Prosthecodimorpha staleyi: one gene and its partner. Each later gene encodes a partner of the first gene's protein in a complex. Links are inferred from orthologs where the notes say so. Each region holds a gene or a part of one and is shown on either strand. Other genes may lie near its edges.

Region 1 (14,094 bases):
TCGGGCGACTTCTCGACCGAGCTGATCCGCGAGATCGCCCGGCTGGAGGAGACTGCGCGGCGCATGGCGACGGCCGCCCAGGGGCGCCGCCTGATCGACCTCGCCCTCAACGCCGTCGAACTGATCGACCGCAATCTCTACGAACGCAGCTGCGACGTGCGCTGGTGGGCGACCGACTCGGCCATGATCGACGCCCTGGCCCGTCCGGGTTCCGAAACCGCTTCCTTCGCGGCGCACCGGCTCGGCGTGATCCTGGATGCCTACACGGTCTATCTCGATCTCTGGCTGTGCGATCCCTCCGGCCAGATCGTGGCATCCGGGCGGCCCGGTCGCTTTCCGGTCGCCGGCCAGTCGGTCGCCGCGCGGCCCTGGTTCACCGCGGCCCGCGGGCTGGCCGACGGCAACGACTATGCGGTCGCCGACATCTCGGCCGAGCCTCTGCTCGGCGGCGCGCATGTCGCCACCTATGCGGCCGGCGTGCGTGAGGGCGGCGACCCGCGCGGCCGGCTCATCGGCATCCTCGGCATCCAGTTCGACTGGGCCCCGCAGGCCCGTGCGATCGTCGAGGGCGTGCGGCTGACCGAGGACGAAAAATCGCGAACCCGGGTGCTTCTGGTCGACGCGGACCGTCGCGTGATCGCGGCGTCCGACCGGCAAGGCATCCTGCGCGACCGCATCGACCTGCCGGCGGGCCAGGAGGCCGGCAGCCTCTTCGCCCCGGACGGTACGCTGGTCGCCTTCCATCACACGCCCGGCTACGAGACCTATCGCGGCCTCGGCTGGTACGGGGTGATCCAGCAGCGCCCCTGATCCGGCGCTTCGCGAGAATCCTGACCGCCGCTTTGCGTCCGCTGCGCGGAGCGGTCCGTGTCGGCTGGTGAGCGAGCATGGCCCGCTCCGGCCAGCCCGGCATCGACGTTGTGGTCGATGCGGGTGCCGCCGGCGCCGGTCGCTGTCCTCCGGGCGCGGCCCTGCTATAACGGCGCGACGCCCCCTGCCAGGACGCCCGACCGCCATGACTGACGCGCTGCCGACCGCCGCCTCGCTCCCCGTCGACCAATTGACCGAGACGCAGGCGACCGCCGAACTGGAGCGGCTGGCCGCCGAAATCGCGGTTCACGACCAGGCCTATTTCAACGAAGACGCCCCGCTCATCTCGGACGCCGACTACGATGCGCTGCGGCGGCGCAACCTCGCCGTCGAGGCGCGCTTCCCGCATCTGAAGCGCGCCGATTCGCCCTCCGAGCGGGTCGGCCTCGCGGTTTCGGCGAAGTTCGCCAAGCTGCGCCATGCCGTGCCGATGCTGTCGCTCGACAACGCCTTCGCGGATGGCGACGTGGCCGACTTCGCCGAGCGCGTGCGCCGCTTCCTGAAGCTCGGCGAGGCCGAGGTCGCCTTCACGGCCGAGCCGAAGATCGACGGCCTGTCCTGCAACCTGCGCTACGAGGCCGGCCGGCTGGTCTCGGCGGCAACGCGCGGCGACGGCTTCGAGGGCGAGAATGTCACCGCCAATGTCCGGACCATCGCCAACATCCCGGACCTGCTGCCGGCCGGCGTGCCCAAGATCGTCGAGGTGCGCGGCGAGGTCTATATGAGCCACGTCGACTTTGCTGAACTCAACCGGCGTCAGGCCGAGGCCGGCGAGAAGCTCTTCGCCAACCCGCGCAATGCCGCCGCCGGCTCGCTGCGCCAGCTCGATCCGAACATCACCGCCGCGCGTCCGCTGCGCTTCTTCGCCTATGCGTGGGGCGAGATGGCGGCGATGCCGGCCGAAACCCAGATGGGCATGGTGCAGGCTTTCGGTGCCTGGGGCTTCCCGATCAATCCCTTGATGCTGCTGTGCCGGACGACCGAGGACCTGCTCGCGCACTACCGGATGATCGAGGCGCAGCGCGCCGGGCTCGGCTACGACATCGACGGCGTCGTCTACAAGGTCGACCGGCTCGACTGGCAGGAGCGGCTCGGCTTCGTCTCGCGCAGCCCGCGCTGGGCGATCGCCCACAAGTTCCCGGCCGAGAAGGCAACGACGATCCTGCGCGCGATCGACATCCAGGTCGGCCGGACGGGCGTGCTGACGCCGGTCGCCAAGCTCGAACCGGTCACGGTCGGCGGCGTCGTGGTCTCCAACGCCACCCTGCACAATCCCGACGAGATCGCACGGCTCGACGTGCGCGTCGGCGACACCGTGATGGTGCAGCGGGCCGGCGACGTGATCCCGCAGGTGCTCGGCGTGGTGGCGGAGCGGCGGCCGCCGGATGCCGAACCCTATGTCTTCCCGTCCGTCTGTCCGTGCCCGCTGCACACCCCCGTGGTGCGCGAGACGACCGCGACCGGCGAGGAGGGCGTGCGCCGCATCTGCACCGGCGAATTCGCCTGCCCGCACCAGCGCCAGGAGCATCTCAGGCATTTCGTGTCGCGCCGGGCCTTCGACATTGAGGGGCTGGGCGAGAAGCAGATCGAATTCTTCTTCCACGATCCCGACCTCACGGTCCGCGAGCCGGCCGATCTGTTCACGCTCGCCGCGCGAGACGCGGTCAACCTGAAGAAGCTGAAGGACAAGGAGGGCTTCGGGGCGACATCGGTCGCCAAGCTTTTCGCCGCCATCGACGAACGACGCCGGATCGGACTGGAGCGCTTCGTCTTCGCGCTCGGCATCCGCAATGTCGGCGAGACCACGGCGCGCATGCTGGCCCGGGCCTACGGCTCCTGGGCGGCGCTGCACGCGGCTGCACTGGCGGTTGCGGCCGGCGACGCGGCGGCGCGCGAGGAGATGGACGCGATCGACCAGATCGGCGAAACGGTGATCGACTCCATCGCCGACTATTTCGCCGAGCCGCACAATCTCAACGTGGTCGAGCGCCTGGTCGCCGAGATGACCGGCGGCATCGAGGATGCCGAGAAGCCGAAATCCGACACGGCGGTTGCCGGCAAGACTATCGTGTTCACTGGCACGCTGGAGAAGCTGACCCGCGACGAGGCCAAGGCGCAGGCCGAGCGGCTCGGCGCCAAGGTGTCCGGCTCGGTCTCGTCCAAGACCGACCTCGTGGTCGCCGGCCCGGGTGCCGGATCGAAGCTGACCAAGGCGCGCGACCTCGGCATCGCGGTGATCGACGAGGACCAATGGATCGCGATGGTCGGAGCCTGAGACAAATCCTTACGGAAAGGACCTTTGCGGGCTGGTCCTGATGGGGGCCGCACGACTGCCCATGGTGGGCGGCGCGACATTAACTTCGGGAGACGCCGGAACCGGGCTGGGGAGCGCCGGGTCGGCGACCGGAGGAAAATCGTGGCGACCGCAGCCGATTCCGCAATGCCCGAGCCCGTCGCGCCGCTCTCGCCCGCCCGGCGGGCGATCTCCGGACTTCCGGAGCCGGTCGCGCCGTTGTCGCCTGCCCAGCGGGCGGCCCTGGCGGCAGCCGCAGCGACGCCGCTGCATGCCTATCGGCGCGGCTATGCGGCCGGCCGTACCGGCCCCTTCTTCCGGCATGCAACCATTGCGGCGCTGACGGCGCGGGGGCTCCTGATGCTGAGCCCCGCCGGCGCGGTCTGCCGGGTGACGGCGGCCGGGTTCGCGCGTCTGCGCGATATCCGGACGCGCGCGCACCGGTTCGCCTGCGTCTGGCCGGAAGGCGACGAGGCCGCGGCCGGCAATGCCGTCGATGCCGCCGCCACCGGCCGCCAAGGCAAGGGCGGCCTGGCAGCCGACGGGGCGGCTCCCTGACCGATCAGGCGAGCGGCGCCGTGGCGGCGTCGAGCCAGGCGCCGGTCTCGGCATCGACCCGCGGGCCGACGGTGGCGCGGACCCGCGCGTGATAGGCGTCGATCCAGGCGCGCTCGGCGGCCGTCAGCAGGTCGGTGTCGATCAGGCGGCGGTCGTAAGGGACGAGCGTCAGCGTCTCGAAGCCGAGCATCGCCCGCTCGCCGCCCGGGATCGCCTCTGGCTCAGTGACCAGGACCAGGTTTTCGATCCGGATGCCATAGGCGCCGGTCTTGTAGTAGCCGGGCTCGTTGGAGACGATCATGCCCGGCTCCAGCGCGACCATGCCGGTCTTGGCGATCCGGTGCGGTCCCTCGTGCACCGACAGGAAGCTGCCGACGCCGTGGCCGGTGCCGTGGTCGTAGTCGAGGCCGGCCTGCCACAGCGCGATCCGGGCGAGCGTGTCGAGCTGCGCGCCCGTGGTGCCTTTCGGGAAGCGCGCCATCGAGATGGCGAGATGGCCCTTCAGCACCAGGGTGGCGCGCTGCCGGGCTTCCGGATCGGGCGCGCCGACGGCCAGCGTGCGGGTGATGTCGGTGGTGCCGTCGCGATACTGGGCGCCGGAATCGAGCAGGAAGACCGAGTTCGGTTCGATCGGCCGGTTGGTGGCGCGGGTCACGCGGTAGTGGACGATGGCGCCGTTCGGGCCGGCGCCCGAGATGGTGTCGAAGGAGATGTCGAGGAGCGCGCCGGTCTTGGCCCGGAAGGCTTCCAGCATCTCGACGGCGCCGATCTCGTCGAGCCCGCCCTTCGGCGCCTCGCGGTCGAACCAGGCCAGATAGGCGACATAGGCGGCCGCATCGCGCAGATGCGCGGCGCGCGCGCCGGCGATCTCGGCCGCATTCTTGAGGGCCCGCGGCTTCAGGACCGGATCCTCGCCCTCGACCAGACTGCCGCCGGCCGCCGTGATCGCCCCGGCGACGGCCTCCGACGTCCAGGCCGGATCGACCAGCACCGCCGCCTTGGCGGCGCCGAGGGCGCCGAGGGCGGCCGGAAAGGCGCCGGGCTCGGCGACATCGGCGATGTCCTCGAGCGCGGCGCGGACCTCGTTGCCGAGCTTGCGGCCGTCGATGAACAGTTCCGGGCGGCCCTCGCGATGCAGCACCGCATAGGAGATCGGCAGCGGGGTGTGCGACACGTCCGAGCCGCGGATATTGAACGCCCAGGCGATCGAATCCGGCTGCGACAGGATCGCGGCATCGGCCTTGCGGTCGGCCAGGATGGCGGCGAGCCGCTGAAGCTTGGCGGCGGCCGTCTCGCCGGCGAACTCCGGCGGGTGCAGCGCCACGGCGCCGAGCGGCGGCGCCGGACGGTCGACCCAGACGGCATCGAGCGGATTGCCGTCGACCGCGACGATCTCGGCGCCGGCCTTCTCGGCCGCCTTCTTCAGCCGCCGCATGCCGCCGATGGTGTGCAGCCAGGGATCCAGCCCGAGCCGCGCGCCGGGGGCGAGGTTCTTCTCCAGCCAGTCGGCGACCGGGGTCTCGACGATGTCGACCAGATCGAATACCGCCATGTCGACCTGCACCTGAGCCTGCAGGGTATAGCGGCCGTCGACCAGGATGGCGGCGCGGTCGCGCAGAACGATCGCGGCGCCGGCCGAGCCGGTGAAGCCGGTCAACCAGCGCAGGCGGTCGGCCGAGGCCGGGACATATTCGTTCTGGTGCTCGTCGGCGCGCGGGATGACGAAGCCGTCGAGGCCGCGCCGGTCGAGTTCGGCCCTGAGCGCGGCGACCCGGACGGGGCCGACGGTCGGATCGGTGATGTCTTCGAAGCTCTGGAACATCGGCAGGCGGCCTCGGATCGGGGGGCTAGAACGGCCCGCGTCCGAAAGGACGCGGACAAGGCGCTCTATATTATTGACTCTAGAGCATCCTGCGATCGGGTGGTTCCACCCGAACGCAGGATGCTCAAGGGGTCAGGCGCGGCTGTTGCGCAGGATCAGCGCCATCCAGTCGTCGCGCTCGATGGCGTCGTCGAGATGGAGGCCCTGCATGCGCCAGGCGGCGAGGACCTTGGGGGCGTCGCTGGTGCGCAGACCCGACAGGACGACGGCCGCGCGCGGGGCGAGCGTGCGCGCCACCGGCGCGGCGAGGCGCATCAGCGGGCGCGCCAGGATATTGGCGACGACCAGATCGTAGGGCGCCTGCTCCATTAGCCGGCGCGCGCGCATGCCGTCGGCGACCAGGCACTCGACCAGCCCGCCGACGCCGTTCAGGCGCACGTTGCCGCGCGCGATCGCGACCGCGACCGGGTCGATGTCGGTCGCCAGCACCTTGACGCGCAGCACCCGCGCGATGGCGATGGCGAGCAATCCCGTGCCGGTACCGAGATCGAGCGGCCGGGCGAAGCGCTCCTTCTTGAAGAGGAGGTCGAGCGCGGCGAGACAGGCCCAGGTGGTGGCATGATGGCCGGTGCCGAAGGCAAGTTCGGCGTCGATCTCGATCGACTGGCCGGTCGGCGGCCGCCGGACGCGGTCGTGGCTGCCATGGACGAAGAAGCGGCCGGCCTGGACCGGATGGCGGATCTCCTCGCTGAGCGCGACCCAGTTGGTCGCCTCGTCGAGCACGCTCGCCTGCGGCTCCAGCCCGAAGGCATCGGCGCCGAGCACGTCGATCACCCGTTCGATCGCCTCGCCGGGCTCGCTGTCGAGCACCAGGGCGAACACCGTCCAGACATTGCTGTAGGCCGGGGTTTCCTCGAGCGTGACCGGGAAGCCTTCGAGTTCGAAGGCATCCTCCAGCAGGTCGGCGATCCGGCGGGCTTCCTCGAAGCCGGCGGTGAGACGGACCTGGACGGTGGGCATGGCGGCTCCGCGGCGAGGAGGATGAGGAGGGGCAGGATCGGTCAGGGCCGCTGTTCTGGCACGGCGGCAGGCGGCCGGTCCAGTGCCGGAGCGTCAGCGGTGGAATGCATGGCGGCGGGCGGGCTTCTCGAAGGTCAGCGAAGCCCATTCCTTGGCGGCCAGCCGGCGCACCAGCACGAGGCCGCGCGCCCGGTAGGCGGCGACGAGGCGGGCTTGCTCGCCGATCCTCAAGCCGGCCACCACCAGCCGCGCGCCCGGCGCCATCAGGCGCACGACCGGGCCGGCGAGGCGGCAGAGCGGATCGGGCAGGATGTTGGCGAGCACCAGGTCGAAAGGCGCTGCGCGGGCGAAGCGGATGTCGTCGAGCCCGTCGGCGAGGAGGGCGCGGAAGCGGCGCGAGACGGCGTTGCCGGCCCGGTTGGCCTCCGCCATGCGCACCGCGACCGGCTCGATGTCGGAGCCGAGCACGGCGGCGTCGCCGATCGCGCGGGCCAGCGCCAGGCCGAGAATGCCGGTACCGGTGCCGAGATCGAGCACGTTCACCGGCCGCGCGCGGCGCAGTTCGAGGTCCAGCGCCATCAGGCTCAGCTGGGTCGAGGCATGGTCGCCGGTGCCGAAGGCGGTCGAGGCCTGAATGACCAGATCGGTGCGGCCGAGCCGGGCCGGGTCGGCCGGGCGGTTGTGGTCGCCGAAGACCCGGAACCGGCCGGCGGCGACCGGCGGCAGGCTGTCGAGGCCGATCGCCTGCCAGTCGGCATCGTCATAGGCGCGCAGGGAGAGCCCGGACAGGCGGTCGGCCGCATCCGGGTCGTCGAGATGCAGGGTCAGCCGCTCGGTCAGCTCAGTGAGATCCGGGCGGAGCGAGAACCACGCCTCGGCCCGCCAGCCGCTGCCGCCGCCCAGATCGAAAGCGCCGGCGGCATCGGCCGCGATATGCTCGTCGCCGGCGATCAGGTCGGCGAGCGCACAGACGAAACCCTCGGGACCGTCGAGGGACAGAAGCCAGGTGGTCACAGGCGCCCCGTCATGGCAGGACCGGCCGTCACGGGCGGGTCACGAAACTGTCGAGCACCCGCTTGCGGCCGGCGCGATCGAAATCGATGGTCAGCTTGTTGCCCTCCACCTCGGTGACGGTGCCGTTGCCGAACTTCTGGTGGAAGACCCGCTCGCCGACCTTGAAGTCCGACGTCTCGGTGCCGACCGACTTGGCGATCAGCGTGCCTTCGATCAAGGCCGAAGCCTTGCGCGGATGCACGGTATTGCCCCAGCGGTCGCGCATCTCGCCGCGCCCGCCCGCGCCGCCGAAATTCGAGCGCCCTTCGGCAAAACCGCCGCTGCCCGTGTCGGGCTGCGCCCAGCTGCCGGACTTGCGGTCGTCGCCGCCTCGCGTGCGATCCTCGCCGCCTTTCAGGCGCTGCGCGCGCTGCCAGCCGGGCGAGGAATAGCTCGACCCGAACGGGTCCATCGCGTCGAAGCGGCTGCGGTCGTAGCCGCCATAATTGGACGACGGCTCGCGCACCTCGACATGGGCTTCCGGCAATTCGTCCAGGAAGCGGCTCGGGATCGAGGCCTGCCAGGAGCCGTGGATGCGCCGGTTGGAGGCGAACCAGATCTTGGCCCGCTTGCGCGCCCGGGTGATGCCGACATAGGCGAGGCGCCGCTCCTCCTCGAGCCCGGCCGCGCCGTTCTCGTCGAGCGAGCGCTGGTGCGGGAACAGGCCCTCCTCCCAGCCGGGCAGGAACACCGTGTCGAATTCGAGCCCCTTGGCCGAATGCAAGGTCATGATGCTGACCTTGTCGGCGGTCGGATCGTTCTCGGTATCCATCACCAGGGAGACATGCTCGAGGAAGGAGGGCAGGGTCGGATAGTCCTCCATCGAGCGCAGCAGTTCCTTCAGGTTCTCCAGTCGCCCGGGCGCTTCGGCCGACTTGTCCTGCTGCCACATCTCGGTATAGCCGGCCTCGTCCAGGATGATTCCGGCCAGCTGGCCGTGCGGCAGCCTGTCGAGATCGCCGCGCCAGCGCGCGAAGGACGCGGCCAGCCCGGCCAGCGCGCTGCGCGGCTTCGGCTTCAGCTCCTCGGTCTCGACGATCTCGGCGGTCGCCTGCAGGAGCGGCACGCCCTTGGCGCGCGCATAGGCATGGACCTGCTGGATGGTCGCGTCGCCGAGCCCGCGCTTCGGCACGTTGACGATGCGCTCGAAGGCGAGGTCGTCGGCCGGCTGGCAGGTGACCCGGAAATAGGCCAGCGCGTCGCGGATTTCCTGGCGCTCGTAGAAGCGCGGGCCGCCGATGACCCGGTAGGGCAGGCCGATATTGAGGAAGCGCTCTTCCAGTTCGCGCATCTGGAACGAGGCGCGCACCAGAACGGCGATCTGCGACAGGGCGTGGCCGTCGCGCTGCAGCCGCTCGATCTCCTCGCCGATGGCGCGGGCCTCCTCCTGGCTGTCCCAGACCGAGGCGACCACGACCTTCTCGGCCGTCTTGTCCTCGGCGTCGGTGAACAGCGTCTTGCCGAGCCGGCCTTCGTTGTGGGCGATCAGATGCGAGGCGGCGGCCAGGATGTGGCCGGTCGACCGGTAGTTTCGCTCAAGCCGGATGACCTTCGCACCCGGGAAATCGTGCTCGAAGCGCAGGATGTTGTCGACCTCGGCGCCGCGCCAGCCATAGATCGACTGGTCGTCGTCGCCGACGCAGCAGACATTCTTCGAGCCGGTCGCGATCAGGCGCAGCCACATATACTGCGAGACGTTGGTATCCTGGTACTCGTCGACCAGGATGTAGCGGAAGCGGCGCTGGTAGTCGGCGAGCACGTCCGGATGCGCGCGCCAGATGGTGATGACATGCAGCAGCAGGTCGCCGAAGTCGCAGGCGTTCAGCGCCTTCAGGCGGTCCTGATAGGCACGGTAAAGTTCGCCGCCCTTGCCGTTGCCGAAGGCGCGCGCCTCCAAGGGCGGGATGCGGTCCGGTGTCAGGCCCTTGTTCTTCCAGCCGTCGATGAAGGCGGACAGCTGGCGCGCCGGCCAGCGCTTCTCGTCGATCCCGGCCGCCTGGATGATCTGCTTCATCAGGCGCAGCTGGTCGTCCATGTCGAGGATGGTGAAATCGGACCGGAGCCCGACCAGTTCGGCATGGCGGCGCAGCACCTTGGTGCCGATCGAATGGAAGGTGCCGAGCCACGGCATGCCCTCGACCGCCTCGCCGACCAGGGACGAGATGCGGTGCTTCATCTCGCGCGCGGCCTTGTTGGTGAAGGTCACGGCCAGGATCTGGCCGGCGCGCGCACGGCCCGTGGCCAGGATATGGGCGATGCGGGTGGTCAGGACGCGGGTCTTGCCGGTGCCGGCGCCGGCCAGCACGAGGAGCGGACCCTCGGTGGTCAGGATGGCGTCGCGCTGTTCGGGATTGAGATTGTCCAGATAGGCGGATTCGGCAGGCGGCGGGCGCAGGCCGGCGGCGCGCGCCGCGATGCCGCCCGGACGCGCCATCGGCGGCGGCGCGGGCGCACGCGAGCGGGTGAGGCCGGCCGGAACGGGGTGGTCCGGATCGAACGGAAAGCCGTCGCCGGCGCCCGGATGACCCGTGGCGTCGTCGGCGAAGCGGTCATGCGGATAGGCATCGTCCCCGGACGCCGGCTCGTCGCCAAACGGGATCCGATCGAACGCGACCGGATCGTACCCGTCCATCTCGGGACCGGGCGTCTCGGGCTCGTTCGGCAGATCGCCCGGGAAGGGGGCTTCCGCAAAGGGATCGTCCAGGATGTCGTCCGGCGCCGCCGCGGGGCGGCGCGACGGCGGCTTGCCTGCGCTCATGATGTTTCCGACTCGTTCTCCTGATCCCCTATATAGGCCATGCCGACGCGGCCGGGCAGGGCGGTCCGGCGGGATCTGTCACGGTCGTGCCGGTCGGCCGGCACGATCGGAATTTCTCGCGTCACGGCACTCCTTGGCGGATCAGTTCAGCGTGACGGTGATGCCGCGGAAGTGCTGTTGCGCGGCCGGCAGGGACTTGCATTCGGCGCCGCCGATCTTCACCCCGCCGTCGTCGCTCAGGATCTGAAGCTCCGACGATCCGGCGACCGCAAACAGGGCCTCGGGCCGCAACGTGCCGAAATCGATGCCCGGCACGGCGATCGGATCGGCCGCGCCGCCGGACCAGCGGTAGAGCGCGAAGCTGCCGGCATCGGCGGTCGGGCCGGCGACGATCAGGTAGCCGTCGCCGATGCGCTCCAGGCTGCGGATGCCGCGCCCGCCGAGCGCGACCAGCGACACCGCCCCGATCGCCGGTGCGGCCCCTGCGACGATGTCGGCCGGATTGTCCAGCGTCACGACCAGCGCCTTGCCGTCGACCAGGGGATTGCGGAAGCCGACCAGCAGCCGGCCGTCCGGCGTGGCGGCGAGGCCCTCGATGTTCAGCCCGCCCGCGGCCTCCGGGGCACGCTCCGCTGCGGCCGCAAGCCCGTAGGGCGCGAGCGCCGGGGCGGCCAGGAGCGCCGGCAGGAGGCCGGTCGATGGCGTCCCGGCGGGTGCAAGCGAGGTGACGGCGCCGCCCGGCACGATGTCGGTAGCGAACAGCCGCTGCCGCTCGGCGCGCAGCTTGCCGCTCGAATTCCGACCATGCGACGCGATCCAGTAGATCCGGTCGCCGATGCGAGCGGCGCCCTCGAGGTCGGATTCCCGCGTGCCGGTCCTGAGGAAGCCGGCGAGCGGCACGGTGCCGCTCGGCGCGCCGCCCGCCAGGGCATAGATCCTGAGCGTGTTGTCTTCGTCGCTGGCCACGACGAAATGCCCGGCATCGATCGGCACGGCGGCGGACGCGTCGCACATGCCGTTGAAGAGGCGGCTTTCCGGCTCGGCTGCCGCCGGGGCCGCCGCCGCCAGCCACGCCCCCAGGAAACAAAAGCCGATCCGTGTTCGGAAGTCTGACATCGTGCGGCTCCGGTCCGATCGCGTGCCCACCCTATCACGAGCGGTGTGCAACCTGTCGCAGATGTCGGATGCCGGCCAGGGCGAGGCGCCGGAGACGAACCCCGGCCACGGGGCCAAGCCGCAGTTGCGCATTGCCGACGGGGCTCGCCTGCCGCTTCGGCGCTTCTCGGTGCGGGATTCCTGCCCTATTGGTGGGCAATGACCACACCGCCCGCCGCGCCGCTCACCCATCGCCCGATCGTCTTCCTGACCGCGCTCGCCGCGGTGAACTGGTTCGGCTTCGCCGCCTGGAACGCGCTCCTGAACAATTTCGCCAAGGAGCAGGCCGGCTTCGACGGCCTCGCCATGGGGCTCTTGCAGTCGATCCGCGAGGTACCGGGGCTGCTGGCGGTGTCGGCGCTCTTGTTCCTGCTGATCATGCGCGAACAGACCCTGGCCTATGTCAGCCTGGTCCTGCTCGGAATCGGCGTGGCGGCGACCGGCTATTTCCCGAGCATTCACGGGCTCTGGGTGACGACGCTGATCATGTCGGTCGGCTTCCACTACTACGAGACCATGGCGCAGTCGCTGACGCTGCAGCTCTTCTCCAAGCAGGAGGCGCCCAAGGTACTCGGGCGGCTGTCGGCGGTGACGGCGGCCTCGCAATTCGTCGCCTTCGGCGGCATCGCGCTGATCTGGTGGGCGATCCGGCCGAGCTATCAGTCCGTGTTCCTGATCACCGGCGGGTTGTGCATCGTCGGCGCGCTCGTGGCCATCGCGATCTTCCCGCGCTTCGAGGGGCCGGTGCCGCAGCGCAAGTCGATGGTCCTGCGCCAGCGCTACTGGCTCTATTACGCGCTGACCTTCATGACCGGGTCGCGCCGGCAGATCTTCACGGCCTTCGGCGCCTTCCTGCTGGTCGAGAAGTTCGGCTTCGGCGTCGCCGAGATTTCGATCCTGATGCTCGCAACCTATTCGATCAACACGGTGGTCGGCCCGCGGCTCGGCCACCTGATCAACCGGATCGGCGAACGCCGGACGATCATGATCGAGAACATCTCGCTGATCCTGGTCTTCGCCGGCTACGCGCTGTCCGACCAGTCCTGGATCGCGGCCGTCTGCTACGTCGCCGACGGCGTCTTCTTCACCTTCACCATCGCCCAGCGCACCTATTTCCAGAAGATCGCCGACCCGGCCGACATCGCCCCGACCGCCGGCGTCGCCTTCACGATCAGCCATATCGCGGCGGTGTTCATCCCGGTCCTGTTCGGCATGATCTGGCTGAAGAACCCGTCCCTGGTCTTCCTGATCGGCGCCGCGCTGGCCACCGTCTCGCTGACCTTCGCCTTCCTGGTCCCGCGCAACCCGGAACCCGGCCACGAAACCGTCCTGTCGCCCGCGCGGCGGCCGGTGGTGGCGGAGTAGGGGGCTCAGGCGGACAGGGAGCGGGCGGCAGGTCCACGATCATCGGCTGCGCCGATCACGTGGTCCACCCATTCGCTCGGCATCCGCCCCTCGAAGGCCGGACGCTGGGCTTCGACGAGCGCGAGGAAGTCGTGGCCGCTGAGCCCTGCCTCGAAACTCAAGGCCGCCAGACGGGACACGCCCTTGAGGCGCATTCCTTTCGCTTCGGAAACAAGGTCGGAGGCCGTCAAGGCGTCCGAAATGTCTCGGCCCAGATCATAGGCGCGTTCGAGCACGTCCCCGTCCACTTCTGGCACGGATAGCGCCTTTTCGATCTCCTCGAAGAGCGCGACGACTTGGTGAGATTGGCGAAGGCGATCGACCAGCATTCTGGCTTCCGGTGGGGTCAGCGTGGGAATCGTGCCGCCTTCCGGCAACAGGGGGGCGATCATCGAAGCACGATCGGCAAACATGAAGCCTCCTCGACATGCGGATGTTACAGGTTTGAACCCACCGAACATCTCTTCCGGAGGGAAGTCGCGGCATCCCATGCGACCATTTCCTCAAGCGAACCGGCAATCCGACTTGCTTCGCAACGTCTGAGATCGGGTGCCGATCCGACCGTATGGAAAAACTTCCGTTGGCTTGAAGGCCTGATCCGCCGTGGCTCTGACGAGTTTAGCCTCGGTAGTGAATATAAACCTTCAGCGCAAATGACGCAAAAACCTCGGCGACGTTCTCAAGGTGGCGTAGCGTGCGACTGGGATATCGGCTGTATCTTCCAGACCGGTTGTTCAGCCACCAGCCCGGCTCGCCCATTTCTCCAGTCCATGTCAGCTCGCCTCCGATGCGGCCCGGTCCGAGGCCGACAAGCAGTGGATGGCCGATGGCAAACCACCCGGACGGAAGCGGGACGCGGCGCAGACGGGGAGCGAAGGCACCTGAAAGGTCCGTCATGCTCTCCATGGCGAGGCGAACGGTGCCGGTAGCGTCCACGAGCCAGAGCACGGACAATCGCGATCCCGCCGGTTCCAGGATTGCGCCATGGGTCGCGCTTTCGGAGATCGCCAGCAACGCCGCGGCCGCGCGGCCGTCCAGTGGCACCCAGGCCCTTTCCCCGATCCGCTCCTCTTCAACCCGAATATAGGCCGGTGTCTCGAGTGGCCCGAAGCGGTCGTCCAGTGAATCCATGGGTAGGCCGTATGCCGAGAAGAGAAGTCA
Region 2 (13,998 bases), on another replicon or contig:
TGCAGACTCGAGCCTGTCAACTCTCGGACAATTCGAAGCGCTTCCGTGGCTGCGTGGTATCGGACCGGCGCAGGTCTTCAACTGCGCGGTTTCAGCGGTGCCGATGCGAAAAGAACCGAAAGCTGCTTGGACCAGATCACAACCGCCTTGAACTGTGCGGGATCGATCCCTTCCGGCAGGGTATAGATCTGGTCGCCCTTGACGCTGCGGAGTGTGCCAAGCGAGACCGACTTGGTCTTATTCACATCTGCGGACTTCTTCGGGTCCGGATGCGGCACCAGGAGTATTTCCAGGGCCGGTCCGGCCGAGGTGGCGAAGCCGGTCAGCTTCAGTTGGAAGCCGCGCTCGGTCTTGGCCAGATCGACCGCGCCGCTGCCCTTGCGGCCCGGGTCGCCGTCGTGGAACCGGCCCTGCAGGCTGGTGACCGGGATGGCGGCGACCTTCGCGGGCGCCTTGCCGCGGTTGCCCTTCGCCGGCTGGGCATCGCCGTCGCGCGACGGCGTGCCGGTCGCTGCCGGGCCCGGCGCGGCGATTGCGGCCGGATCCGCGGCCGCCTCGGCGGCCGGCGCACGCATGGGGCCGGGGACCGCCGCCGGAACGGTTTCGGCGGCGCCGGCCGGCGTCTGGCCGCGACCGAACACAATGGGGGCTCCGAAGGCCACGGAAAGACAGCAGACGAGGCTGACGACCGCGATGGTGCTGGCGCGCATGGCCGGACTCCGGAGCTCCGATTCGAGGGCGTGAAAGTTGGTTAAGGAAGCGTTGGCGACTTGGCCGCAGCCTTCGATCCCGATGGCGTATCAGAACAACATTTCCGGCATGAGCCATGGATGCCGCCGGCACCCGCTTCTTGGATCAAATTTTCGTGTGCGGTCGGAAAACCGCCCCAAAGTGCCGTTTGCCGACCCTTCGGCGCAGCGGAGCCGGCGCGGCCGCCTGTGGAAGGTGGGGATGGTCCGGAGCCTTTCAACCCGCCCGCCCGGCCTGTGATGCAGATCGAATCGACGGCGTGGTTTCCCTTGCCGGGCGTGCGCCCTAAGACAGGGACGTACAGCCGGAGCCCGACATGTCCGAAGACCAAGACCCGCCGTTTCGCATCGCCCTCGTTCCCGTCACCGACTTCCAGCAGAACTGCTCGATCCTCGTCGAGACGGCCACCGGCATCGGCGCGGTGGTCGATCCGGGCGGCGACGTGCCGCGCATCCTGGCCGGCATCGGGCAGATGAACGCCCGCATCGAAAAGATCCTGCTGACGCACGGCCATCTCGACCATGCGGGCGGTGCGGCCGCCCTGAAGGCCGCGCTCGAGGCCCGCCAGGGCGGACCGGTCCCGATCGTCGGGCCGCACCGCGCCGAGGCCGCGATCCTGGCCAACATCCCGACTTCCGCGGCGAAATGGGGCCTGAGCGGATACGAGGCCGCCACGCCCGACCAGTGGCTCGAGGAGGGCGACCGGGTCACGGTTGGTTCGATCGGCTTCGACGTGCTGCACTGCCCGGGCCATTCGCCCGGCAGCGTGATCTACGTGCAGCGCGAGGCCGGCTTCATCCTGATGGGCGATGTCCTGTTCCAGGGCTCGATCGGCCGCACCGATCTCCCCTTCGGCGACCACGCCACGCTGATCCGGTCGATCCGCGACAAGGTGCTGCCGCTCGGCGACCATTTCGTCTTCCTGCCCGGCCATGGCGGCATGAGCCGGATCGGCGACGAAAGGGTCTCCAATCCCTTCATCCAGGATTGAGCCAAGCCCGGCGGCGCGGCTGCGGCCGGGCTGCCGTCACTTGACCGGCAGGTAGCCGCCCGCGACGCTGCCGCGCTCGGTGCAGGCCGGGAAGGGCGCGCCCGGCTTGCCGCCGTCCGGCACCTCGACGGAGACCTGCAGCGCGCCGGCCTTGCGGGCGATCCGCACGGTCCAGCCGACGGCGGTCTCCCGGGATTCCGCCGCAAGATCGGGCCGGCCGCCCCTGGCGGTGCCGGTGAAGCGGCAGGTCCACAGGCCGCCGGGATCGCGGGCGTCGATTTCGACGATCCAGCTGCCGGCATCGCCCCGGCGCACCACCAGCCGGCCGCGGGCGTTGGCCCAGTCGCCGGCGAAGTCGGCGCGCGGCGTCGGGTCGATCGAGGCCAGGAAGGCGGAGCGCGCGGCGAGCGCCGTCGCCAGACCGGCGCGGTCGCCCTGCAGATCGTTGCGGTCGGCCAGGAAGGCGGCTTGGTCTTCGCGCAGGATCTTCGCCGTGACCAGATCGAGCCGGCGCAGCAGGCCGGCGATGGTGCCGGCGATCTCCAGGTCCCGGGCCGAGAGCCCGGCATCGGCGCAGATGGCGCGCTCGGTCGCGTTATGAGCCTTGGTGCAATCGAAGGAGGCCGGCGCGGCCAGGGCCGGGGCGGCGCCGGGGCCGCAGGAGACGGAACCGGCAAGGAAGCAGGCCGCAAGAAGGCCGGCGGAGGCGGAGCGGATCATGGATGGATCTCGACGGGCACGGGATCGTTGCCGTCGCCGGGGTCGTAGGTCCAGCGGCCCCGGCCGGCTTCTTCCGAATAGACCAGTTTCGTGTCGGTTCCCAGCTTCCGCGACAGTTCGAAGCCGGTTCCGTCCGCATCGAGGCTGTAGAGCCAGGCCGGCGGGGTGCCGGTGTCGAAGCGGATCAGCGCGCCGATATCCTCGGCGACCAGCCCGTCCGGCACCTGTCCGGCCAGATCGCCGGCATAGCGCGGCAGGGCGCCGCGCTCGCGGCGATAGCTCTCGACCAGCGCGACGATCGGCGCGGCCGCGGCGGCGGCCTCGCGCCATCGGGACTGGTCGGCGCTGCGGTCGCCATGGCCGAGCAGCACCAAGGCCGCGCCGGCCAGGAGGACGCAGACGACGAGGGCCATGACGGCGATGCGGCGCAGGGACGGCAACATGGGCGAAGGCTAGCATGGTTCGGATCCGGTCCCCAATCCGCCCGGGCCTCGGATCGGGGTTGCAGCGCCGGCATGGTGAATGGCGCTGCGGGACCGTGCCGAGGCGTGCGATCCTGCCCGAATTTCGCCCCGTCGGCCGCGCAGGCTGCGCATCCGACCGCTCCGTCGCCCGATCGGGTCGGCGGGCGGCTCTCGCGGGGCGGGCTGCGAAGCGCGCGGCCCCGACCCGTCCACCATCCCGGCCGAGCCGGAAGGAGCGATCGCCATGACCGGCGTCCAGGCATTCATGACGACGGCCCTGCTCGCCACAGGTTTCGCCCTGGCCGGTCCGGCAGTCCTGCCGGCCCTGGGTCCGTCTGCGATCGGGCTCTCCGGGGTCGGGCAGGCCCAGGCCGCCGCCCCGGAGGCGAAGCCCGCAGCGCAGCTGGCGAGCCCGGTCGAGGACTTCAACCGCACGCTCGGCGAGGTCAAGAAGTCGCTCGGCGACCTGACCGGCCGGATCGAGCAGTCGACCAAGGACATCGAGAAGGTCACCGCGCCGGATGCGGCCCGCAAGGAACTGGCCGAGCTGCAGGCGCTGATCGCCGACGCGCTCGGCTCGGTCTCCGACAACGGGCCGGTCGCCACGCTCGGCCAGAAGGTGATCGAGTTCTCGCGCGCCAAGCAGCGCCAGATCGAGGCCGACACCAAATTCACGGCCGAGGAGCGCGCCTTCCTGCTGAAGGAATGGACCCGCATCGGCACCGAGGCCCGCCGCGCGGCTGAAGACCTGACCAATGCCCGGCAGGAATTCGCCAAGCTCCTGCGCACGGTGCAGACGCGCAGCGACTATATCGAGGAGCTGCAGGCGCTCAACAATGCCGACCAGATGCTGCAGGTGATCAAGCGGCTCGCCGACGACATCCGCAACGCGTCCTCGGCCCTGAAAAACTTCATCCAGACCGTCACCCCGCCGCAATCCTGATCCCGTCGGCGGCATCTGGGCCGCACGGGTTGCGTCCCATCCCCGTGCGGCCCGAAATCTCCCCGGCCCGAATCTCTCCCGCATGGGCCTCTCCGGGGCGGCCCGGCGGGACCTGTGCCGAACCGCCGCAGATTTCCTGAAGACCCGCGAAAGCCTGCCCGCCATGGTCGCCGAGATGCCTTGCCGCCGCCCGTCCCCGCTCGCTGAACCCGTTGTCCCCGCCGGGGGCTTGAGCCTGCCGGCAGCGGCGATCCGGCCAAGGACTGGGACGACCCTTTCGGAGTTGCCGAAGGTCGGGGCGGCCGCGACCCGGCGCGCGGCCCTGCGGACACCCCACGCCCGGCGCGCGACCTTCGCCCTGGCGGCAGCCCTGGTGGGCGTTGGCCTCGCCGGCTGCAAGCTCTCCGAGGAGACCGGCTTCGTCGAACTGCGCCGGCAATATGCGCAGACCGGCGCCGGCATCTACCGCCTGGAAGGCGAGGAGGTCCCCGGCCTCGCCAACCCGACCGCGACCGCCTCGGCCATCGTCCGCCGCCGCACCGGCACCGTCACGGTCGACTTCTTCCGCGCCGATCGCGCCTACGAACTCTGCCGCTTCCCCCTCGCCAAGAACCGCATCGTCACCGTGACGCTGACGCTCGAGGGTCGCGAGATCAAATGCCGCGTCGAGGCGTGAGGGCGGGGCATTGCGGCGTTCCGGCCGGTCCGGCTTGAACCCCTTGCCGGCGGGCGTCAATCGGCCCCGGACGGCGATCCCCGGTCGCCTGCCGACCGGCCGGACGTTTCCGTCCGATCGGGAAATGCTCTAAAGTCTCGCGCATGAACATGCGCACGGTTCTTTCGGCGGACGGACGCCTGCGCCGCGCCTTCACGGTCGAGGACGTGGAGCGCATGGTCGAGGTCGGCCTGATCGGTCCCGACGAGCGTCTGGAGATCGTGGCCGGGGAGATCCTGCCGATGTCGCCCAAGGGAGCGCGCCACGAGGCGCTGCGCGTCGCCCTGCTCGAACATCTCTTCGACCATCGCCCACCCGGCCTGCGCATCGCCTCCGAACCCGGCTGGCGCCTGGGCGAGGCGCTCTATCTCGAACCAGACCTGCTGCTCTATCCGTCCGCCATCCCGCTCGATCGCCTGCGCGGCCCGGACGCGCTGCTGGTGATCGAGATCGCCGACTCGACCCTCGGCTTCGATCTCGGCCCCAAGGCCGCCGTCTATGCTGACCAGGGCGTACCGGAATACTGGGTCATCGACGCCGCCACCCGGGCGACGCATATCCACCGCCGGCCGGGGGCGGAGGGATATGCGGTGATCGAGGTGGTCGCGGCGGAGGCGGAGGCACGGGCCGCTGGGGCGGGGATTTCGGTGGTGATCGGGGCGTTGGGGGAGGGGTGATCGCGTCGGCGGCTCCTCAGAACGGCGAGGGGATCGAGCGCGGACACGCCCATCGGTGTGAAATACCGCAGGTCGCGTGTGAGCACCGTGTAGCCGTGGACGGTCGCGGTAATGTGACCGGCGCGAGGCGTTTGACTTTCTTGACACAATAACGGTGTCCTGAAAATGTCATTTATTTAGTAATAAATTTGATAAAATTAAGTAATACCTAGAGATACATTGAGCGCTGGTTCTCCAAATTCTAATAATGCATCACATATTCATCCAGTGACATATGTCAAGCAAAGCCTTCCGCAATTGTGAAAAGCTTGGAGATATCTCGGCAAGTTTCTTTGGGGAAATAGAACAGAATAGATCTACTCCAACTGTTGTTTTGTCATAATCAATGTTTGCTTTTCGCAATTGTCTTATAATTATTGACTCGCATACAATTCCTTCGTAATTTTTCTGTGGTACTAAATTTGTATTTATGCTCCCGTCGTCTTGCAAGAACGGTGCAATCCAGGATTCTAAAGACCTATCGGCAATACATATTATTAATTGGTCTTCCTTTATTCCAAGCTTATTTAAGTGAAAACGCAATTCAGTATTTAATGAATCACAGCTTTTATTTCTTTTTTCTCTATCGAATATCACGACGACTGGATGGTGCCGATTACCAAGATTCTGAAAATGAGCGTATATGCGCGTTGCGATTGCCTTCATCTCGACGTCAGAGTTGTTGATCCCAAGAAGTATAACTCTCTTTCCCGGACAAATACGGTTAATTACAAGTTTTTCTTGCTTTCCTTCGACTATAAAAGCTGGGTCTGCCATTGATTTTAACCAAGCGATCCAGTTGTGTAAAACCAGCCGAGGCCAAAGCCAGTTTTTTTCATTATTTGACGTAGTCGTTTTGTATCGGAGATCGCGCTTGTCATTGTGTATCCAGCTTTGAAGTCGACAAGTACGATCTCCTCTGGTCTTAGCAAATTTATTAGCGTTTCGCTGTGAGTTGTTATGAGGGCAAAATTATTTTTATTCTTCTCGCAAGATGCCCTAAGTAAGTTTACTATCTCGCTTAACATGCGTGGATGTAGGAAATTTTCCGGTTCCTCAATCACAAAAATCGATCGATTACTTAGAATCGCAGTTACTAAGGCAAGCCATTTCACAGTTCCGTCAGAAAGGTAGCGCAACGGGACAATGAACTCGCAGCCGTCGCCTCTTAATGTGGCGCGCATTTGCAGGCGGTTCTCGATTACCCTATTTTCAACGTCTATATCTATAATGTCATCGTTCACAAGTTTCAGTAGCGATTTAATTCGAGGTAGAATATCTGGTTCATACATATCAAACTGATTCAAGTAAAAATTAAGACGATATTCGTCCTCAATTTGGGGTTTCTTGAGATGAAATATTGTTGCAGCAAGACCGCTTCCATCCGGATTTACTATTGGCTGAGTAGAAATATCTTCATCGCGCTTTACGTTCTCCGGGACAATATTGAAAGCACGGCCGGCATGAAGATCAATCGTGATCCTCGAAAAAAGATATCCAAATATATACGATTGAGATATCAAGGATATCTCAGAGAATATGTCTTTCTGACTGTTTATAACTTCGTCGAAATAAATCTTTCTATTTCCCAGAAAATCTAAAAAATCTCTCGATTCACTTAGATCCACCGAAATTTCTTTGCCTTTTGACTTTATTATTAAATCGCTAAGTTTATCGTGATCGATAGCTTTTGCTGTAAGTGAAAACAAACCAATGCTAATCTCTTGGGAACCAAACCCTACCTCGCCTTTCTGAGGGTCGAAAAAAATATTAGCGCTATACTTGTACGCAATAGTTTTCTTGTGATTTCTATTTTTACCATTCCTTGGACGCTCTGGGCCATCGCCAAAAACAGTTATACTTAAATATTGGGTTTCCCCTCGCCGTGCGGTCTCTGTTGCTCGATCAAATACTTCTCCTGCACCACCTGAGCGGCCAATTGCCTCTGATGCTGAAAATATGCAGATATTTGAAATGAACTCAAATAAACGTACGATAGTAGTTTTACCAGCCCCATTTGTCCCAAGCAGTACATTCAATCCTTGCCGAATTTCAAACGAGAAATTGCGGAGGCTTCGAAAACCATCAACTTCGATTTTTCTGAGCATGTAAGAAACCAAAAACTCACTAAAGCCACACATTTATAGAAAGCGAACGCACGCAAGTCTAGGCCTTATGTTCTCCCCTTCCAACGCCCCTTGCCCTTGGCGGCGACCGTCCCCGCTGCCGTGCTCGAGGCCGGGCGCTTCGGCAGCTCCCCCGTCCCGAGCGGGATTTCCGTGCGGCCGACGGTCATTTCGTCGAGGGAGTTCTTGCGGGCGCGGCTGGGGGGGAGGTTGCCGGCGGCGCCGTATTTGCGCGGGCCGGTGAAGCCGCCGGTGGTGTCGTCGACGGCGGCCTGGCGGGCGATCGGGTCATCGGCGACCATCAGGTCGGTCTCGCGCAGGCGCTTGATCTCGTCGCGCAGGCGGGCGGCGGTCTCGAATTCCAGGTTGGCGGCGGCGTCGCGCATGCGCTTCTCCAGGTCGGCGATATGGGCCTGGAGATTGTGGCCGACCAGATGGCCGCCCTCGGCGAAGCCGGCATCGACGGTGACGTGGTCCTGCTCGTAGACCGAGCCGAGAATGTCGGAGATCTCGCGCCGGATCGTCTCGGGCGTGATGCCGTGCTCGACATTGTAGGCGGTCTGCTTCTCGCGCCGGCGGTCGGTCTCGGCGATGGCCCGCTCCATCGAGCCGGTCATGTGGTCGGCATAGAGCACCACCCGGCCGTCGACATTGCGCGCGGCGCGGCCGATGGTCTGGATCAGCGAGGTCTCGGAGCGCAGGAAGCCTTCCTTGTCGGCATCCAGGATGGCGACCAGGGCGCATTCCGGGATGTCCAGGCCCTCGCGCAACAGGTTGATGCCGATCAGCACGTCGAAGGCGCCGAGGCGTAGGTCGCGGATGATCTCGATCCGCTCCAGCGTCTCGACATCGGAATGCATGTAGCGCACGCGCACGCCATGCTCGTGCAGGTATTCGGTCAGGTCCTCGGCCATGCGCTTGGTCAGGGTGGTGACCAGGCTGCGGTAGCCGCGCGCCGCGACTGCCTTGACCTCGCCGAGCAGGTCCTCGACCTGGGCCTTGGCCGGGCGGATCTCGATCGGCGGGTCGATCAGGCCGGTCGGCCGGATGACCTGTTCGGCGAAGACGCCGCCGGCCTCGTCCATCTCCCAGCCCCCGGGGGTCGCCGAGACGCAGATGGTCTGCGGCCGCATCGCGTTCCATTCCTCGAAGCGCAGCGGCCGGTTGTCCATGCAGGAGGGCAGGCGGAAGCCGTATTCGGCCAGCGTCGCCTTGCGCCGGAAGTCGCCGCGATACATGCCGCCGATCTGCGGCACGGTGACGTGGCTCTCGTCGACGAAGACCAGCGCGTTGTCGGGCAGGTATTCGAACAGCGTCGGCGGCGGCTCGCCCGGCTTACGGCCGGTGAGGTAGCGCGAATAGTTCTCGATGCCGGCGCAGGAGCCGGTCGCCTCCAGCATCTCGATATCGAACACGGTGCGCTGCTCGAGCCGCTGCGCCTCCAGGAGGCGGCCGGCGGCGTTGAGCTCGTTCAGCCGGTGCTTCAGCTCCTGCTTGATCGAGGTGATCGCCTGCTGCAGCGTCGGCTTCGGCGTTACATAGTGCGAGTTGGCATAGACCTTGACGAATTTCAGGGCCTGCGCCTTCTGCCCGGTCAGCGGGTCGAACTCGACGATGGATTCGACCTCGTCGCCGAACAGGCTGATGCGCCAGGCGCGGTCCTCATAGTGGGCCGGGAAGATCTCGACGGTATCGCCACGCACCCGGAAGGTACCGCGCACGAAGGCGGCCTCGTTGCGCTTGTATTGCAGGGCGACCAGGTCGGCCAGAAGCTGGCGCTGGTCGAGCCGCTCGCCGACCTCGATCGAGAAGGTCATCGCCGTATAGGTCTCGACCGAGCCGATACCGTAGATGCACGAGACCGAGGCGACGATGATCACGTCGTCGCGTTCGATCAGCGAGCGCGTGGCGGCGTGGCGCATCCGGTCGATCTGCTCGTTGATCGAGGATTCCTTCTCGATGAAGGTGTCGGTGCGCGGCACATAGGCTTCGGGCTGATAGTAGTCGTAGTAGGAGACGAAATATTCGACCGCGTTGTTCGGGAAGAAGCTCTTGAACTCGCCATAGAGCTGGGCGGCGAGCGTCTTGTTCGGAGCCAGGATCAGGGCCGGGCGCTGGGTGCGCTCGATGACCTGCGCCATCGTGTAGGTCTTGCCCGAGCCGGTGACGCCGAGCAGCACCTGCAGGCGCTCCGCCTGCTCGACGCCGGCGACCAGATCGGCGATCGCGGTCGGCTGGTCGCCCGCCGGGGCATATTCGGACACGATCTTGAGCGGGATGCCGCCTTCGGATTTCTCCGGCCGCTCGGGCCGGTGCGGCGTCCACAGCTTGCCGTCCTTGAACAGCGGATTGCCGGACGAGATCAGCGCGGAAAGCGCCTCGACGGTGGCGGTCGCGCTGGCGCGCGGCATCGCCTGCGCCTCCTCGAGCGTCAGGTCGAGCCCGGCCATCGGCATCAGGCCGGCGCGGGCGCGCTCTTCCGGCGAGGCGTCGCCATCCGCGCCGCGCTGGCGGCCCTTGGCGCGCGGCTTCTTGTCGGCCTTCCCGGTCGCGGCGGCGGGACCGGCGGCCTTGGCGGTCGGCGGCGCGGCCGGACGCTCGCGTGCGGCCTCCTCGGTGATCTGCTGCGCCCAGCCGGCGACCGGCCCGCTCAGCGGCACGCCCTCGAAGCCGGCCTGCGGCTGCTCGCCGAAGCCGTCGCCGGTCAGGCTCGAACCGGCGGGCTGCGCGAAATCGGCTCCGCCGGCCTCGGCATCGAGCGGCACGGAGGCGTCCAGAGGGGCGACGAGGGGGCCGCGGCGGCGGGGCGCTGCAGCCGGGGAGGCGGATTTCGGGGAACGGGCCATGGCCCGAATATGGCCCGAGTCCCCCGCCCGGAAAAGGGCGCCGGCCGCCGATCCCGTCAGACCGTGTCAGGAGGGCGGGAGGGGGAGCCCTTCACGGGGTGTTGGTAGACTGGGTAGGCAGAGTGCAAATGGCCGCCGGGAAGCCCGCGCCTTCAGGCTGCCGTGTGGGTCCGCCCGGGGCGCCACTGGCCCCAGAGAGTTCCGGCGACGATCATGCCGGCGCCGGCCAGAGTCGCTGCGCCCGGCACCTCGGCGAAGAACAGGAAGCCCCAGACCGAGCCCCAGACCAGGGCGGTATATTCGATCGGCGCCAGAGTGGCGGCCGGGGCGCGCGCGAAGGCCATCGCCAGCAGCATGTGGCCGACGACCCCCATCGCGCCGATCAGCGCCGCCAAGGCCCAGCCCTCCGCGGAGACCGGCACCCAGACCCAGGCGGCCGGGGTGGCCAGGATCAGCGCGGGGCCGATATTCTGGAACGCCACGATGGTCACCGCCGGGTCGCGCGTGGCGCGCGAGCGCAGCAGCACCAGCGACAGCGCATAGGTGAAGGCCGAGGCGACGGCAGCCAGCACGCCCCAGCCGGCGGTGAAGCCGGCGCTGCCGAGCCGGCCGCCGACGATCACCAGCATGCCGGCGAAGCCGATTGCCAGGGTGGCGCCGATGCGCCAGGAGAAGCGCTCGCGCAGGATCACGACGCCGAGCAGCGCGATCAGGGCGGGTGCGATGAAGGACAGCGCGATCGCCTCGGCCAGCGGCAGGGCGGTCAGCGAGTAGAAGAAGGTCGTCGCGGTGACCACGACCAGCATCGCCCGCCAGGCATTGGCCGTGATGGTCTCGCGCCCCGGCCAGCCCGGACGCAGCCAGGCGGCGAGCAGGAGTGCCCCGAGCGACCCGGAGGCGAAACGCAGGAAGGCGAGCTGCGCGACCGGCATCTGGCCGCCGAGATACTTGATGGCGACATCCATGGCGGCGAGCAGGCCGACACCGGCGACCGCGAGAAGGGCTGCGGCATTCATGGTCGGCGGCGTCTCCCGTGGGGGCGGCCCGGTGGCCGCACCCGGCGCGCGTTCCGATCCCGGGAGATCGTTCGCAGGCCGTTTCGTTGTTCGGACTGGCGCGCCGGTCGTTCCGGGCGGGAAACGGCGCGGCGCGTCGCATCCTTAGCGGTTTTGCGCATCCGCGGCGAGCCTTGCCGGGCGCGGAGCCGGGATGCGGGCGCCGCGGGGGCTTTCGCCGACCTGCGGGGCCGAGTTTCGGCTCTGCGGGGGTCTTCGAGGGTCCCGAAGGGATCGTCAGCCCATGCCGGCCGGATGACGGCGCAACGTGGCGGCCAGCTGGATCAGGCTGAGGGCGAGGAAGCCGGCCAGCAGGCAGGCCAGGGCGATGCGGGCGTCGGGGGTGATCGAGACCGGGTCGCCGAGGCCCGGGATCAGGAACAGGGCCAGCAGGGCGCCCCAGAACAGCGCGGCGACGATCAGCATGCGCCGGCTGGCCTTGGGCCGGAACAGGAGTTCGGAGGGTGAAAGCGGCGAGCGCAGCACGGGCGTCGGTACGGTGGGCCGGCCGGCCACGTCGCGCAGATCCAGCCGGAGCCGGATCAGGCTGCCGATCGTGAAGGCGAGCATCGAGATCGCCAGCGCCGTGGCCAGGGCCGGAATCGAAAGCCGGTGATCGAAGCCGACGACCACGGCCGGCATGGCAAGGCCGATCGCCAGGCTCGCCGTCAGGCGCACCGTGCGCTGGCGTTCCTCGACCGCGTCGCGCAGGGCCGCGTCGGCCGCATAGGCCTTGACCGGTCCGAAGACCGAGAATGCGGCGAGCGGGACGAATGCCGGACGCCCGTCGCTGTCGGCGAAACGGTAGTCCGGAAGGCGGGGAAAGAGGGCCCGTAGGCTCATGGGAGTTTCTCCTCGGCAGGACTCCTGACAGCTCTGGCGTCGCGGCCGCGGCCGGGCGTCCCGCCGGCCGCGCTCCGTGAACGGCGGCAGCGGCGGGCGGAGGCGGTCAAACCCGCTTCCGCACCGCCGCGATCGTCTCGGCTCAGTAGCTGTTCTCGTAGCGGCCGTTGGCGCGGGAATTGTCGTGGCGGGCACGGGCGCGCTGGGCCGGGGTCACGCAGACATGGTCGCCCGGGAAGGCCTCGCGCCAGACATAGCCGTTGCGGCAGGTGTCGCGGCCATAGGCGCCGCCCGACGGATTGACGCGATACTTGGCGGCGAAATTGTCGGCCTTGGCGCGAGCGCGCTCGGCCGGGGTGACGCAGACGGTGTCGCCGACGAAGGCCTCGCGCCAGACGTAGCCCTGGCGGCAGGTGTCGGGGCCGTAAGCGCCGGCGGCGGCCGCGGGGCCGGTGGCGGCGAAGGCCGAAAGGACGGTGACGACGGCGGCAGCACCAAAGGCGACGAAGCGGGCGGTCAGCATGGTCGGTCTCGCGGGGTTCGGAGGGGGCGGCCGGTTCGTTTCTTCCCGTCCGCCGATGTTTCGAGACTATTGCGCGGCCACTGAACCGGCTCTGAGGGACGGTTGCAGAAAGCGTTCATCATGAAATCTCGTGTCCGGACGGTTACGTCGCGGCGCTGCATCCGCACGGGCCGGCCGCTCCGCGTCCGGATCGCGCCGGGCGGTGAGACCCTGACCGGGCGCCTCGATGTCGGTCCTTCACCCGTCCCCGGGGCGTCATTGCGGCCGGGCGCGGGCGCACCAGTCGAGGCTTTCCGGCTCGAAGGCCGGCCGCTTGCCCTCGATGTCGCCGAGTACCGACACCGCATGGGCGGCGGCTTGGTCGGCGGAACGGTGCAGCATCACGGGCCGGCAGTCGCGCACCAGCGTCAGCTTCGGGTCGTCGAGGCGGCCGAGCGGCTTGCCGGCGGCGTCGACGATCCGGCCGAGCACCTGCACGATGCCGCCCTTGGGATCGAGATAGATGCGGCCCTCGCGGCGTGCGACCCGGCCGGTCTCCGGCCCGCCCGGGGCGTCGGCCAGCGGCGCCGTCAGGGTCGTGAACAGGAAGGCCAGACTGCCGTCGGGCCGGAAGCAGGAGGTCTCGACCTGGCGGGCGATACCGTCGATGTCGAGCGTGATGCGCAGCACCGAGGCGGCCTTGTCGTCGCGCCGGTCCCAGAACGCGAAAGCATCGCCATAGCCGTTGCCGAAATCGCGTCGCCAGCCGACCCAGCCCTCGGGGCCGGCCTTGGACAGCACGGCCTCGCAGGCCGCCCAGGCCTTGCGGATCTCCGGCAGGGCCGGATCCTCCGCGGCGCGTCCGGCCGTGGCGGCCGACAGCAGCCCGGCAGCGAGGCCTGCGAGCATCGTCGCGGAGTGGCGCAAGGACGAAAGGCGGAACGGCATGGCGACTCCTGCTCGGGATCGCCGCAGCCTAGCAGATTGCTGAAAAACGCGCCGGAATGCGATCAAACGCGGGTCGTTCCAACTCTGTCATCCCCGGGCTTGTCCCGGGGATCCAGACTTTCCAAGGACTTGGCCATCGCACTGGATCCCCGGGACAAGCCCGGGGAAGACAGAATGGCGGGTTCGGAGTGATTTTCAGCAGCCTGCTAGATCAAGCCGCGCCGCCGGGGGAGGCCCGGCGGCGGGTCGCCGTGCGGATCGCCCGCAGCAACGGATTGGCCTCGGCGATGGGCCGCCGTCGGCATGCGGCGGCCGGTCAGGGGGCTCACAGGGTCCGGCTGGTCAGGCCTTTCATCAGCACCGGGCCGGTCGGCCGGCC

Evidence for each region.
Region 2: the proteins of KL771_RS18195 (region 1) and uvrB are in contact, whole or in part, in a crystal structure (PDB 7EGT), measured with the Thermus thermophilus proteins. The link is inferred for Prosthecodimorpha staleyi from one-to-one orthologs. Residues at the interface, in WP_096412145.1 of Thermus thermophilus: His654, Arg656, Phe657, Gln666, Asp668, Glu669, Lys680, Arg681, Leu682, Ser683, Lys685, Tyr686, Ala687; in WP_096411307.1 of Thermus thermophilus: Glu23, Leu25, Arg26, Asp27, Gly28, Glu29, Arg30, Phe31, Arg55, Glu326, Asp327, Phe328, Glu379, Ser382, Gln383, His398, Gly400, Arg401.

What each region holds. Positions count from the first base shown.
Region 1 is NZ_JAHHZF010000009.1:53,493-67,586, forward strand. Bases 7,406-10,738 are described here. They hold KL771_RS18195 (ATP-dependent helicase), read right to left. Parts: upstream 10,375-10,738; coding sequence 7,606-10,374; downstream 7,406-7,605. Other genes in these bases: KL771_RS18190 (50S ribosomal protein L11 methyltransferase), read right to left, coding at 7,406-7,577; KL771_RS18200 (DUF3616 domain-containing protein), read right to left, coding at 10,516-10,738. Outside these bases: KL771_RS18165 (methyl-accepting chemotaxis protein), read left to right, coding at 1-810; NAD-dependent DNA ligase LigA, read left to right, coding at 1,016-3,145; KL771_RS18175 (hypothetical protein), read left to right, coding at 3,311-3,721; KL771_RS18180 (aminopeptidase P family protein), read right to left, coding at 3,726-5,543; KL771_RS18185 (50S ribosomal protein L11 methyltransferase), read right to left, coding at 5,676-6,563; more of KL771_RS18190, read right to left, coding at 6,657-7,405; more of KL771_RS18200, read right to left, coding at 10,739-11,490; KL771_RS18205 (MFS transporter), read left to right, coding at 11,689-12,894; KL771_RS18210 (hypothetical protein), read right to left, coding at 12,900-13,346; KL771_RS18215 (hypothetical protein), read right to left, coding at 13,552-14,064. UniProt on the Escherichia coli protein: A helicase with DNA-dependent ATPase activity. Unwinds DNA duplexes with 3'-5' polarity. Translocates on single-stranded DNA with 3'-5' polarity. Initiates unwinding more efficiently from a nicked substrate than double-stranded DNA.
Region 2 is NZ_JAHHZF010000003.1:206,332-220,329, reverse strand. What follows is about bases 7,273-10,509. They hold uvrB (excinuclease ABC subunit UvrB), read right to left. Parts: upstream 10,134-10,509; coding sequence 7,473-10,133; downstream 7,273-7,472. Other genes in these bases: KL771_RS06905 (DMT family transporter), read right to left, coding at 10,424-10,509; KL771_RS06915 (AAA family ATPase), read right to left, coding at 7,273-7,407. In the rest of the region: KL771_RS06950 (DM13 domain-containing protein), read right to left, coding at 78-710; KL771_RS06945 (MBL fold metallo-hydrolase), read left to right, coding at 1,067-1,741; KL771_RS06940 (lysozyme inhibitor LprI family protein), read right to left, coding at 1,778-2,461; KL771_RS06935 (hypothetical protein), read right to left, coding at 2,458-2,904; KL771_RS06930 (hypothetical protein), read left to right, coding at 3,170-3,868; KL771_RS06925 (hypothetical protein), read left to right, coding at 4,152-4,544; KL771_RS06920 (Uma2 family endonuclease), read left to right, coding at 4,688-5,260; more of KL771_RS06915, read right to left, coding at 6,082-7,272; more of KL771_RS06905, read right to left, coding at 10,510-11,287; KL771_RS06900 (hypothetical protein), read right to left, coding at 11,564-12,169; KL771_RS06895 (hypothetical protein), read right to left, coding at 12,312-12,692; KL771_RS06890 (hypothetical protein), read right to left, coding at 12,948-13,619; KL771_RS06885 (anti-sigma factor), read right to left, coding at 13,945-13,998. UniProt on the Escherichia coli protein: The UvrABC repair system catalyzes the recognition and processing of DNA lesions. A damage recognition complex composed of 2 UvrA and 2 UvrB subunits scans DNA for abnormalities.